2 linked regions of the Pelagicoccus sp. SDUM812003 genome follow. The protein of the gene in region 1 interacts with the protein of each later gene in a pairwise test. Links are inferred from orthologs where the notes say so. Each region holds a gene or a part of one and is shown in the gene's direction. Other genes may lie near its edges.

Region 1 (8,308 bases):
CAAGGATGGCGAGTGGGGAGAGGTTTTTGCCGCGTTGGCTGCGCGTTCCAACTTCAGCTCCGAGATCCGGAGTCAGGAGCCATTGGCGAATAAGACCACCATGCGGGTCGGGGGAGCGGCGGAGCTTTATTTCGAACCGGAAACGCTGAGCCAGCTGCGGGCGGTATTGTCGGCCGCTCACGCTTCTGGGAAGCAGGTCCGCATGCTTGGTCGCGGATCCAATCTGGTGGTTCCTGACGAAGGTGTCTCCGGTCTGGTGATACGTTTGAGCCATCCCGTTTGGAGTCGATTCGAGCCCCTAGGCGATGGGCGAGTACGCGTCGGGGCCGGACTGAGGATCAAGGTGCTCTGCGGGCAAGCGGCGCGTATCGGCTTGCAAGGGTTCGAGTTTTTGGAAGGCATCCCCGGTTGCGTGGGCGGGGTTTTGCGCATGAACGCTGGAGCCATGGGAGGCTGGGTGTTCGACGTGGTGAGATCGATCCGTTATCTGACCATGGATGGCGAGGTGGTGGAAGCCACGCGTGAGGAGTTGGAATTTGGATACCGCTACTGTCGAGAGCTGATCGACGCGGTCGCTATCGAAGCGGTCTTCGAGGCCAAACCGGAAAAGGTCGAACAGGAGAGCATTCGACGGACGATAGACACCTATCAGAGCAAGCGAAAGGAATCCCAGCCGCGCGAGCCGAGCGCCGGATGCATATTCAAAAATCCGGATGGCGATTCCGCGGGACGCTTGATCGATGAACTCGGTCTAAAGGGAGCTATGGTCGGAGGGGCCGAGGTCAGCGGCGTGCATGGAAATTTCATTGTCAACCGTGGTGGAGCCACCAGCGCGGATGTTATCGAATTGGTAAAAATGATCCGCAAGGTCGCGAAGGAGCGAAAGGGCGTTGACCTGCATCCCGAAGCGCAGTTGTTCGGTCGGTCATGGGAGGAGGTCTTGTAATGATGGATACGCCACGCATCGCCGTTTTGTACGGCGGCATTTCGAAGGAACGTGACGTTTCGCTGGGGTCGGGGCTGGCCGCAGCCGCCGCATTGGAGGCGAATTTCGAGGTCGATCGGTTCGACGTCAAGGATCGCGAATCCCTGCCCGAAGGGCTCGACCCTAAGCGGCATGTGGTCTTCTCCACCTTGCATGGATCCTTCGGCGAAGATGGAAGCATGCAGCAGCTGCTCGAAGATGCCGGAGTGGTGTATGCCGGCTGCGATGTCGCCTCCAGCGCATTGACCTTCGACAAGGCCGAAACCAAGCGCGTGATGAAGGAAGCGGGAGTGCCGGTTGCGGATGAAATCGTTTTCGAGCTGCCGCAGAAACCAACGGTCGAGAGGGTGCTCGGCGAGCTTGGCCCATCCATCGTGCTAAAGCCGGTGGCCCAAGGCAGCAGCGTGGGATTGGTCTTCGCTCAGGGCGAAACGGAAATCGCGGCCGCTCTGGAAAGTGTGGAGGAAGGCAAATGGCTCATCGAGCCGCGTATTCAAGGACGTGAGACCACGATCGGCATTTTACACGGAAAGCCCCTGGATATCGTGGAGATCCGTCCCCGCACTGGGCGTTTCGACTACGAGAGTAAGTACACCAAGGGGTTGACCGAATACATCGCCCCGGCTCCGTTGAACGAGAAGCTCGCCGAGCGCATCCGGAATTTGGCTACAATTGCTTTCGAAGCGTGTGGCTGTCGCGACTACGCTCGTATCGACATTATGATCGACGAGCATGAAAACCTCTATTTTCTGGAGATAAATACCCTGCCGGGCTTGAAGGAAACGAGCCTCCTACCGATGTCGGCAGCAGGATGTGGATACAATTTCGAAGAACTGCTTCAAAAGCTTGTCGAACCGGCAATCTTAAGGTATAAGCTGAAGTATTCAATTTGCTAATATGGCCGCCCGCAATCCCACAGCCTCGAGCCGCCGCCAAAAGGGTCACGCTCATTCATGGAAGGACATCAACCAAAGCGTAAAGCCGAAGGCGATGAGTTCCGCGTCGGAGCGGCGCATTTGGATCGGGCGTCTGAAGACCTTCGGCCTGCTGGTCTCCATCGTAGGCGTAGTGGTAGCGGCGCTACAGCTGGCCTCCTTCGTGGAAGCCGGTCCGGAATTGCTGACCAAGGCGGGTGAGTCCTTGCCCATCCGTTCCATCGCCATCGAAACCGACGGTTCGCTCGAGCGCGATTGGCTGACCGAACGCTTGGAGATTCCGGAAAACGAGAATCTGCTCAGCGTCGATCTGTCGGCTTTGAAGGCGAAGCTGGAGTCGGTCGGTCAGATCGAGAACGCGGAAGTGGAGCGCTTGTTTCCCGACACCTTGATCGTGACCGTAAAGGAGCGCCAGCCCATCGCCCGGCTGCTGGCCCAGCGGGCGAACGGCGAGCGCATGCTGCTGTTTGTGGACGAGTCCGGCCATGTTTTCGAAGCCGAGCGCATGGACAAGTCGCTTGTTAACTCGCTGCCGTTTCTGGATGGGGTGGCCTTGCGTCGAGAGGGCTCGGCCTTTTCGCGCATCGAGAACATCGCTCCGCTGGCGAGCTTGCTGCAGGAGGCCCGGGCCATCGCGCCGCACATCTACAAGCGCTGGCGCATCGTGTCCTTGGAGAAGCAGGACCGATTGATCGCTCGCGGCAAAGCGGCCAAGGAGGTCGTTTTCGACACGCGGCAGGACTTTCGCGATCAGCTTGGAAAGCTGGACTACATTTTGGATCACTATCGAAGCGCTCGGACGGGAATCATCGATCATGTCGATTTGACATTGGGCGACCAAGTCCCAGTTAGATCGTTGTAGGATTATTCCGTCCTGAGCGAACGAAGCGGTACGAGAGCGGGCCACGTGTACAGAACCAAAGTAATTGCAGGCGTAGACATTGGAACGAGCAAGGTGACCGTGCTCCTGGGCGAGATCGTCGAGGGCAGCAAGCTCAACGTGATCGGTCTTGGACAGTCCTCCAGCAAGGGCTTGGTCAAAGGGGAGATCGTCGATTTCCATGAGGCGAGCGACTGCGTTCACGCGGCCATTCTCGCGGCCGAACAGCAAGCGGGCGTGCAGATAGACGGAGTCTATCTGGCTCAGACTGGAGGCCACATCGAAGGTTTTCCCAGCGAGGCCTCGGTCAACATCACCGCCGAGGACGGACGCGTGCGCTCCGAGGATATCGAACGGGCCTCCGCCCTCGCTCAAGGGCGCGAGCTGCCGGAAAACCGTACTGTGATCCATCATCTGCGCCGTCCGTACAAGCTGGACGGGCGGGCGGTAGCTTCGCCCATTGGCATGGAAGGCGAGCACTTGGAGGTCAGCTACTGGACCATCCACGGCGACTCGCGCAAGATCAGCGATTCCATCCATATCATCAACGGCTTCAATCTGCATGTGGACGACATCGTGCTTTCCGGGCTCGCCACCAGCGCCGCGGTGGCTACGGAAGAGCAGAAGAACAACGGGACCTTGATCATCGACATCGGCCGTGGCACCACCGACTACGCCTTGTTCTGGAACGGTCGCTGCATGAAGGCGGGGTGTTTGCCGATCGGCGGCGACCACATCTCGAACGACTTGAGCATCGGGCTTCGCATGCGGCTGAAGCAGGCGGAAAGCCTCAAGCTGCGCTATGGGTCCGCGGTTTTGGAGCATCGCGACAAGAACGAGAAGGTGTGGCTGAACAACGACTTCGAGATTGGCGATCGTCCCATTCCGATCTGGAGCATCGAGAAGATCATCGAGCTGCGCGTCACCGAACTCTTCGAGGTGGTTCGCAAGAAGCTGGGCGCTCATTTCGTTCCGGAAAAGCTTAGCGGCGGCGTCATTCTAGCGGGCGGCACCTCCAAGCTAGCGAAGATCGCGGCTTGCGCCGAAAACGTCTATGGCATCCCGGTCCATATCGGAGACAATGCGTCCATGGCATCGGGCGAGCTCAAGGAGTCTCAATACAGCACCGCTCTGGGCTTGCTGCGCTACGGATTGCAGTACCAGAGCGAAAAGTCCTACCAGACCCATCGGCAGAGCGGAATCTTCAATCGGCTGAAGTCCTTGTTCCAAAAGGCCTAGCATAGCATTATGAGCGATCAGGAGAGAATGGAGGATTCGGAGGAGGGAACGATTCGCATGAAGGTCATCGGGGTCGGTGGCGCCGGCTCCAACATCGTGGATCGCTTGATGCTCTCGGATTTTCCCGGAGTCGACCTAGCGGTGGTGAACACCGATCAGCAGGCCCTTGCGGGATCGCCGGTCGCGGAAAAGCTCTGTATCGGAAAATCGATTACGGGTGGCTTGGGGACTGGGAGCGATGTGGAGGTGGGCCGCGAGGCCGCGCTCAAGGATATCGATGCCATCGACGATCTGGTGGCAGGCGTGGATCTGCTGTTTCTGGCCGCTGGTCTAGGCGGCGGAACCGGCACCGGAGCCGCTCCGGTGATCGCCGAACAGGCGCTGCGACAAGGCGCGGTGGTGATCGCCTTCGTGGCGTTGCCCTTCGCCATCGAGCGCTCCACCCGAGCGAACGTGGCCCAGGAGGGCTTGATCAAGCTGCGCGACTGCTGCAATGCGGTGGTGCCGCTGCCCAACGACTTGCTGATCCAGGAGTCCGACCAGGACGCTTCGTTGCTGGACGCCTTCTCCAAGGCCGATGCCTGGATCGAAAAGGCTATCAAATCGGTCTGGTTCATGATCAACCGCACCGGCCTGATCAACATCGACTTTTCGCAGCTGCGCCAGGCGTTTTCCCGCAAGGCTGGCAAGACGCTGTTTGGGATCGGGCAGGGAAGTGGAGAAAACGCCGCGGAGGACGCGGTGGCGGATCTCAAGCTTTGTCCCTTGCTGCACACTCCTGAGTTCTCGAAGCTGGCGGACAATCTCCTGGTAAACATCGTTGGCGGTCCGCGTATGGGAATCGCTGATACGCAAAAGATTCTGGAATCGGTGACGGATGCGTTTGGAGGCGATGCGAATGTGACCTTTGGCGCGGTGGTGGACGAGGATCGGGGCGACTCCTTGGAGATTTGCGTGCTGGGAACGAGCGAGGTGTCGAGCATCTCTTTGACCCGGGTCGTGCGGCGCCCTCGCTCCTCGAAGGAGTTCGCCGAGAAGAAGCTGTCTCCCGCGGCGAGCTCCGCCAAGGAGGACAGCAAGGGCGAATCGGCTTCGGGACGGAAGGGAAAACCGGAAACGCACGCCCGTCCGACCAAGGCGGAGCAGCACGAGTTCTCGTTTTCCGAAGGCGATCCAAAGGGGGAGTTCGAAAACACCAGTGGCACGCTTTTCGAAGGGCAGGACTTGGATTCGCCGACCTTTTTGCGCCGTGGCGTGAAGATCGCCCTATAGGCGTGATCAGTCGTTTTCGGGATCCGCTGGAGGGAGGCCTTTCGACGCGCTTGCCAAAACCTCAATGCCGCTCGCGAACCTGATGTTTGCTAAAATCGGGTTCTTAGCTTAGTTCATCCTATCCTGACCCCTTTCGTGTACGCCCTTATTTGCTAGGATTCCTGAAATGACGCCCACTTCTTCACGCGTGGCGAAGAGAAGCGTTTTGGATGCGAAGAAATCCAAGATCGTTTTGCTGACGCTTGCAGCGTTTCTGCTGGCGCTTTTCGCTTGGGCGTATTGGTACCTCGCCGTGGGGCGGGCTCTCGATTTGGCTAGGTCCCAGCCCATTCGCATTGGCTATCAGCAGTCGCCTCCCTATCAGATCATCGCGTCCGACGGGTCGCTGGGAGGGGTGGGACTGGACATCGTCGCGGAAGCGGCTCGCCGTCTTGGCATCGAGCTCGAGTGGGTTTACAGCCCGCTAGCTCCCGATGTGCACTTGCCGAGAGGTGACGTGGACATGTGGCCGATCGTGACCGACCTGCCGCATCGACGGGACGATTTCTACATCACCAAGCCGATCTACGAAAACGCCCTCGGGCTGCTCTACCTAGGAGAACGCTCCCTGCGGGATCCTCGGGAACTGAAAGGCAAACAGGTCGCGTATTACGATCGCGAGCCAGGCATCACTCTGGCGGCCAAGCTCCTGCCCGGCGTGGACTTGATGCCGCTGCCGAGTCACGAACAAGCCATCGATGCCGTCTTCAGCGGCGCAAGCTCAGCCGCGTTTCTTTGGAGCACCAAAACCAACTCCATCGATTTCAAGGCGGCGATCGATGAGTTCGGCAAGGGCGAAGCGTTCCAGTTCTACTATTTCCACGACGAGACCATCACCTGCGGCATCGCGGCCAGCTACCAGAGCCCAGCTGCCATGGCCGCCGCCGATCTGATCAGAGAGGAGATCGGCGACTTGGTGAAGGAGGGCTTCGTGCACGAGACCTATTTCAGGTACTTTCTGGATCCGGAAAACGAGATCAGCTCCTACTTCCTGGTGCACCAGCTCGAGCGACGCACCCTTGGTCAGAGCGTCGCGATAGGGGTGTTGTTCGTCGCTTTGGCGGCCTTGCTTGTCATGTCGATCAAGCTGAGGCGCTCACGCGAAGCGGCGCGGGCGGCGAGCGCCGCCAAGAGCGAGTTTCTCGCGGTGATGAGCCACGAGTTTCGCACTCCGCTCAATGGCATCATGGGCATGGCTCAAGTGGCCAAGCTGGGAGAGCTCGACCCGGAGCAGGAGGAGGTGTTCGACGTGATTCTGCAGTCATCCGAGTCCATGCTCACGCTGGTAAACGACGTGCTCGATCTCTCGAAGATCGAGGCAGGCAAGATTGAGCTGGAGCCGGTTCCCATGAACCTGCAGAGCTTGTTCAACACGACGGTAGGTTTTTTCGATTTCCTGGCTCGGCGCAAGGGCATCGAATTCAGCGCCGTCATCGATCCGAGCTGCCCGATCCACTTCATAGGCGACGAAGCCCGCCTGAGGCAGATCTTGTTCAACCTCGTGGGAAACGCAGTCAAGTTCACTTCGAAAGGCGGGGTTTATGTCACCGCGAGTTCGATACGAACGGAGAATGGAGAGTTGCTGGTGATCGAGGTGCGCGACACCGGCATCGGCATCGAAAAGACGCGCTACGAGGAGATCTTCGAAACCTTCACCCAAGGGGATAGTTCGCACTCGCGCAAGTTTGATGGCACTGGGCTTGGGTTGGCGATTTCGCGAAAGCTCGCTCGCTTGATGAGCGGCGACATTTTCGTGGAAAGCAGCCTTGGGGAAGGCTCCGTATTCAGCGTGGCCCTACCGCTTGCCCTTGATTCGAGGAGAGGTGAGGATAGCGCTCAGTCGGAATCGGAATCGGCGTTTTCTCGAAACCTCTCTTCGGAGGAGCGTCGCATTCCCTCGGTGCGAAAGGTCTTGGTGGTGGACGATAACCAAATCAACTTGAAGACCTGCTGCGCCATTTTGGAAAAGCTCGGCATCGAGACGGAGCGGGCTGCCGACGGGGTGGAAGCGGTGGAGCGCTACGAGGTTGGCCGCTTCGACGTGGTGCTCATGGATCTGCAAATGCCGCATATGGATGGATGGGAAGCTACCCGAGCGATTCGCCGAAAGGAGGACGGTCTGGGCCGCACGCCTATCATCGCCCTCACCGCGCATACTCTGCAGCGGCAGACCATCGACCGCCTAGAGCGGGAGATGGATGGCTACTTGACCAAGCCAATCGAGATCCGCCTCCTAGCGCGGACCTTGGAGAGCATTCGCTCCACCGAGCGTCTCGAGGAGCGCTAGGCCTTCGCTGAAACCGCCCCACGCTTCCGAAGGTGGCCACGGGCGTCACTCGCAATAGAGCTTACGCAAGGTGGCGATGATGGTTTCGATCTCTGGCGAATCGAGGCGATAGTAGATCGTCTGCTGCTCCCGGCGAGTGCTCACCAAAGCCTGCTCGCGCAGCTTCGCTAAATGTTGAGAGAGGGCGGACTGGCTGAGCTGCACCTCGGTCGCCAGCTCGTTCACGCTGACCTCTCCCTCGCCCAAGCGGCAAAGGATGGCGAGCCGTTTGGGGTTGGCCATGGCCTTTAGGGTATCTACCGCGGTCATTAGGGCCTCTATCTCTTGTTCCTTGGGCATGATATTTCTCGGTGTTCGGCTAAGCTTTCTCATTGGCTGTCGTTTGTCAATATTAGAGAAAACTAAAATAAAAACTTGCTAATTTAGAAAACACTAACATAAGGTTGTCGCCATGAACATTGATCGATTCGTATTCGCATTCGCTGGCACCATGATTCTGCTCGGCTTGAGCTTGGGCATTTGGGTGCATCAGTACTGGCTCATTCTCCCCGCGTTCGTGGGGCTAAACATGTTTCAGGCCGCGTTCACCCGCGTTTGTCCGTTGGCTATGATCCTGAAGCGTTTCGGCATGAAATCGGGCTGCGCTTTCCAGTGAGCGTTTCGAGGGGCAT
Region 2 (5,585 bases), on another replicon or contig:
CGTTCTGGACTCCCTCACGGAGCGCGAACGCCGCGTGCTTTCCCTCCGTTTCGGATTGGTCGACGGATACAGCCGCACCCTCGAGGAAGTGGGCAAACAGTTCAAGGTCACCCGTGAGCGCATTCGCCAGATCGAGGCCAAGGCCCTGCGCAAGATGCGCCACCCTACCCGTATTCGCCAGCTGCACGGCTTTTTCGAAAACGAGCAGTTCGACGGTCCCAACACCTTCCTCTCCGGTTCCGAAGAGGGAGGCGAAGCGAAAAAATAATCTCAACAGAGGGCGGCGAGCGACTCCGCTAATAGTCTTTACACTCGTTGCTCGCCGCTATTCAAAGGACATCAGATGCATACATCAAACGCAGTGCTCGCTATCATGAACATGGGATGGCCGGAAATCACGATCGTCATCGTGATCTTCATTCTGCTTTTCGGAGCAAAGAAGCTTCCCGAGCTCGCCCGTGGCGTCGGCAAATCCATCAAGGAGTTCAAGAAGGCCACCAGCAACCTCGAAGACGAGGTGCGCAGCGCGATCGACGAGGATAACTCCAAGCCGAGCACCCCGCCCGCTCAACCCAAGAAGGAAAACGCCAGCCAAGTCGAAAACAAGTAGCCTTGGACGAAGAAACGAGCCAGCAAGCCGACCTTTCATTTCGAAGGCCGGCTTTTTTTGTAGTCCGAGTTCCCCTACATCTTTACGAGAAACACCTCTTCGCGAACACGAATCTGCTTTACGAAAGATCCCAAGGCCTCTCCGCCCTGGAAACACCGAAAATCCCCCCACGCATTCAAATTTGCATTTGCTTAGCGGGCCGTTTAAACGCTTGCTTCGAAACGTCCTTTTATTGAGCATCTTAGCTATCCATGTGGCGCAAACTTCTCGGTCTCTTCTCCAACGACATCGGCATCGACTTAGGAACGGCTAACACCTTGGTCTACTCCAAAGACAAAGGCATCGTTCTGCGGGAGCCGAGCGTGGTCGCCATCCACAGCGCCACCCGTCGCGTGCTGGCCGTTGGTGACGAAGCGAAGAAGATGCTCGGGCGCACGCCAGGCAACATCACCGCCATCCGCCCCATGAAGGACGGGGTCATCGCGGACTTCGATATCACCGAAGCCATGCTGCGCTACTTCATCAAGAAAGTGCAGACCGCCAAGATCATCCCGCCCCGCGTAGTCATCGCCATCCCCTCAGGAATCACCGAAGTGGAAAAGCGAGCCGTGAAGGAATCCGCCACTCACGCCGGAGCTCGTGAAGTCATGCTTCTCGAAGAGCCCATGGCAGCGGCGATCGGCGTGGGACTGCCCGTCGAAGAGCCGGCCGCCAACATGATCGTGGACATCGGAGGAGGCACCACTGAAGTGGCCATCATTTCCCTGGCCGGCGTAGTCTACGCAAAGAGCATTCGCGTCGGGGGCGACGAGCTCGATGCCGCCATCATCAACTACATGAAACGCGCCTACAACCTTCTCATCGGCGAACGCACCGGAGAAGAAATCAAGCTGCGCATCGGATCGGCCGCTGTATTGGACGAAGAAATGACTCTGGAGGTGAAAGGTCGAGACAGCGTAGCCGGCTTGCCCAAGACCATCATGATCTCCTCGCAAGAGATTCGCGAAGCCTTGCACGACACCGTGAGCGCCATCGTGGAGGCGGTTCGCAACGCTCTCGAGCGCTGCCCTCCAGAGCTATCGGCTGACTTGGTTGACCGCGGATTCGTGCTAGCGGGAGGTGGAGCTCTGCTGCGCAACATCGATCGCCTGCTATGCGAACGCACCGGACTGCCGGTCACCATCGCCGACGATCCGCTGTCCGCTGTCGCCAATGGCACCGGAGCGGTGCTGGCGGAACTGAACGACCTGCTTCCTTACGTCACGAGCAATGCCAAGGACTAAGGTATCCAATCGTGCGCTACACCCGTAACGACTAGGCCTGCACCTTGTACAAGAAGCGACTCAGCCAGTTCAAACCACTTATCGTACTTGGCGTCGCCCTCACCGTCTGGCTGGTACTTCCTGTATTCGTAAAAGCCTTCCTCAAGGCTGGCTTCTACGAGTTTCAGGCGCCAGTGGCCGTAACCAGTTCCTACATACGCGACCTGCAGGATTTCTGGGCCGCGCGAACGAAATCCAAGAACGAGCTCTACGAGGCCGGACAAAGCCTAGCTCGACTCAACGCGGCCTACGAACTCGCCGCGTTGGAGAACTCCAGTCTGGAGAACGAAATCAAACGGCTGGAAAACCTGCTGCAACTTCCCTCGCGCCCAGATTTCCAATACGAAATAGCCCGCGTAGTGGAGCGCGATTTCAACGCTTGGTGGCAGCGCATCACCATTCGAAAGGGACGAGACTACGGCATACCGGTAGGAGCCCCGGTCGTTTTCATTGGCGGCGTCGTGGGCCGAGTGCGCGAGGTGCACGCCTACACTTCGGTGGTCGATCTGATCAGCAATCCCCATTTGCGCCTCGCGGTTGTGATCGAGGGTGACAATCGCCCCCTCAGCTACCGCGGCGGAGGAGCCCAGAGCTTCGCTCAACCGATCGGAATCGCGCAGTACGTCCCAGTGGATATCCAGATCGAGGATACAAGCAATCTACCAAAACTCATCACCTCCGGCATGGGCGGCGTCTACCCCGCCGGGTTGCGCGTCGGGGAGATCCGGCGACTCCGACCAGGAGCAGGCGGCATGTTCTACGACGGCGACGTGCAGCTCGATCCCCGCCTCACTTCGCTCACCGAAGTCGCGGTGATGATACAGATCCCGCCCGAGCAATGATATCGTTTTCCAATCATCGCTGGCTGATCGTGACGGTTGTGCACTACATAACCCTCTTCTTCCTCTCTCAGCTCAACTACTACCTGGCGCCGGTGGGCATTCAGTTGATCGCGCTCGGCATGCTCATCTCCTTCAGCGCCTTCGAACTCAATTTCCAGCATGGCTTTCTTTCGCTGGTGCCGATCGCATTCTACCTCGACAGCAAGATGCCCCTGCCCTTCGGCTTCGTTTTCATCCTCACCATCAGCCTCTTCACCATAACGCACGTCGCTCGATCGCGCGTACGGCGCGAGGTCAACGCGTCCGCTCTGATCACCTCTCTCGCCCTCAACCTGGTCGTGTTCGGCGCCTATACCGTGGGAACCGCCAGATACCTCAGTCTGGAGGGCCTTCATTTCGGCCCATTCGCCTTGAACATTTTCGCAAGCGCCTTGGTCATAGCCATACTGAACAGGCTCTTCTTCCAGGTTCAGACCGGCACCCTCGCCATCTTCGGAATCAACCTTGCAGAAGAGCAAAGAGCGGCTCGATGAACTCCGAAGAAAAGATGAAATACCAAGGACGGCTGCTGCTGTTCTATGGTCTTCTCGCCCTGATGATCAGCACCTTGCTAGCCGGCGTGGGGTATCGGCAGCTCATCGAGACCGCTGAGTATTCCGAGCAAGTGAAGGTCCAGAATCATCGTAGAATCATCACTCCGGCCCCACGCGGAAACATATACGATCGCGAAGGAAAGCTGCTCGTGGGCAACAAACCGAAGTTTTCCGCCGTGGTCTACCTCTCCGATGCCGGCGTGCGGTCCGCCTTTCGCCGCGAGTATCGGACTCTGGTTCGCGACTACCGAGAGCGAAAAGAGAAGTTCAAAACCGATTTCCTGCAGAAGAAAGCCCGAGCAAACGTCATCCAAACCTACCTGGACGACGTCAATCGAATGCTGGCGCGGGAGGAGGAGGTCAATGTGGAGAAGGTCTCCGCCCACCTGAACTACAATCCGCTGCTGCCCTTCCCCATCATTTCGGACCTCACGCGCGAGGAGTTCGCCATCCTTCTGGAGTCTCTCCCCATCGAATCGCCCGTGCAGGTCTACGTCTCCAACCAGCGCCATTACCCCTACGAATCGACCGCTTCGCATACCCTCGGCTACGTGTCCTCCACCGTGCTGACCGCCGACGAAGGCATGCCCGGCGAGGAGTTGACCACCTTTTCCGAGAAAGGCACCTTCGGACGCTCAGGCGTGGAACTGCAGTATGACGAAACTCTGCAGGGAGAAATGGGGCTGGAGATTTGGGTCGTCGATCCACTAGGATTTCAGGTCGAGAGCATCCAAAAGACCTACCCCACCAAGGGCTCGGACATCCAGCTTTCCCTCGATATCGATATTCAACGAGCCGCCGAAGAAGCGTTTAAGTACCCCGACCGCGCCAGTGGAACGTGGAAGGAAAACGTCGGAGCCGCAGTGATGCTCGACGTGCACACGCTCGAGGTCCTGGCCATGGTGAGCAAGCCGGACTACGACCTAAACGATACAATGCCTTTCATCAGCACCGAGATCTACGAGAAGATGAAGGAAAACAGCGGCTTGCAAAACCGAGCGCTTCAAGGGCTTTATCCACCTGGCTCCCCTTTCAAGCTGGTCACCTCGATCGCGGCTCTCAAGGCCAACACCATAACCGGCGAAACCGAACACTTCTGCCCCGGCTACTACCAGTTTCCCACCGGGGCCAAGCAGTACTGCTGGAAACGCACCGGACATCAGGAACACATTCTTTGGGAAGCCATTCGCGACAGCTGCAACGTCTATTTCTACCTCACAGGTCTAGAGACAGGGGTCGATATCATCAGCCGCGAGGCGATCTACATGGGACTGGGCGATCCCACCGGCATCGACCTTCCACACGAGACTCAAAGCATGATTATTCCCACCAAGGAGTGGAAGAAGCGGCGCTTCAACCAATCTTGGTATCCAGGCGACGCCACCAACCTGGCCATCGGCCAGGGCTACACCCGCGTCACTCCGCTGCAAATGGCGGTGTTCGTATCCAGTATCGCGCGACGCGAAGTAGTGACGCGCCCCAGCATCCTGAAACTCACGCCGCAAGAAGCAAACAACCGCCCGCCTCCCAAGCCACTAGGCCTCACCGACGAGCAGTATCGGATCATACTCGACGGCATGATCGGCTCGGCCGAGCAAGGAAGCAGCCAGCGCATCCAGGTCGAGGGACTTTCTACTGCCGCCAAGACCGGTACCGCCGAAGTCGCCAAAGAAGGCGGCAAGATCGAGCTGGCCTGGATCGTGGGCTTCGCTCCGGTGGAGAACCCGCAAGTCGCCCTAGCGGTGATCATCGAAGGGCAGGACCTGAACCGCGACTTCTTTGGCGGCGTGCACGCTGCCCCAATCGCACGGGCCATGCTGAAAGCCTACGTCGACAAGAACCCGCACCTCCTGACGCCGGAGCCTGCAGCTAGCGAAGTCGGCGCGCAGCCTTGAAGACGAGACGCGGATTCGGCCACATCTCCTTGGCTCCAAACCTCAAGCGCTGCAGATCGTAAATAACCTTTCGGGCGAAATCGCTTTGGGCGCCAGCAAGCTCGATTCGCGAAAGCAGCTTTCCCGCCTTGCGCCTGATCGGGTCGCCACGGCGGAAAGGAGCCAGCACGAGCTCGCGAAGATTGAGAGCCATGTTTCTTTGTATCACAAACGCGGCTACAAGTAGGCTAGCGAGGAAACACATGTAGAGGATGCGCCAAACGCTCCAAGGAGCGGTCGCCCACAAGTACAGGTACTCGCCCACCTTCACTGCCCAGTTCTCC

The links. The genes of interacting proteins can lie anywhere in the genome.
Region 2: the proteins of ftsA (region 1) and QEH54_RS09725 interact in binary tests that used the Escherichia coli proteins (3 or more experiments, as listed by UniProt). The link is inferred for Pelagicoccus sp. SDUM812003 from one-to-one orthologs.

Annotation. Positions count from the first base shown.
Region 1 is NZ_JARXHY010000011.1:128,413-136,720, forward strand. Bases 2,043-4,933 are described here. They hold ftsA (cell division protein FtsA), read left to right. Parts: upstream 2,043-2,827; coding sequence 2,828-4,039; downstream 4,040-4,933. Other genes in these bases: QEH54_RS15400 (FtsQ-type POTRA domain-containing protein), read left to right, coding at 2,043-2,782; QEH54_RS15410 (cell division protein FtsZ), read left to right, coding at 4,049-4,933. Also shown: murB (UDP-N-acetylmuramate dehydrogenase), read left to right, coding at 1-946; QEH54_RS15395 (D-alanine--D-alanine ligase), read left to right, coding at 946-1,881; more of QEH54_RS15400, read left to right, coding at 1,976-2,042; more of QEH54_RS15410, read left to right, coding at 4,934-5,311; QEH54_RS15415 (ATP-binding protein), read left to right, coding at 5,478-7,637; QEH54_RS15420 (metalloregulator ArsR/SmtB family transcription factor), read right to left, coding at 7,683-7,976; QEH54_RS15425 (DUF2892 domain-containing protein), read left to right, coding at 8,089-8,292. UniProt on the Escherichia coli protein: Essential cell division protein that assists in the assembly of the Z ring. May serve as the principal membrane anchor for the Z ring.
Region 2 is NZ_JARXHY010000005.1:316,676-322,260, forward strand. Bases 1-2,877 are described here. They hold QEH54_RS09725 (rod shape-determining protein), read left to right. Parts: upstream 1-861; coding sequence 862-1,893; downstream 1,894-2,877. Other genes in these bases: rpoD (RNA polymerase sigma factor RpoD), read left to right, coding at 1-268; QEH54_RS09720 (twin-arginine translocase TatA/TatE family subunit), read left to right, coding at 344-610; mreC (rod shape-determining protein MreC), read left to right, coding at 1,938-2,774; QEH54_RS09735 (hypothetical protein), read left to right, coding at 2,771-2,877. Also shown: more of QEH54_RS09735, read left to right, coding at 2,878-3,307; QEH54_RS09740 (penicillin-binding transpeptidase domain-containing protein), read left to right, coding at 3,304-5,262; QEH54_RS09745 (transglutaminaseTgpA domain-containing protein), read right to left, coding at 5,237-5,585. UniProt on the Escherichia coli protein: Forms membrane-associated dynamic filaments that are essential for cell shape determination. Acts by regulating cell wall synthesis and cell elongation, and thus cell shape.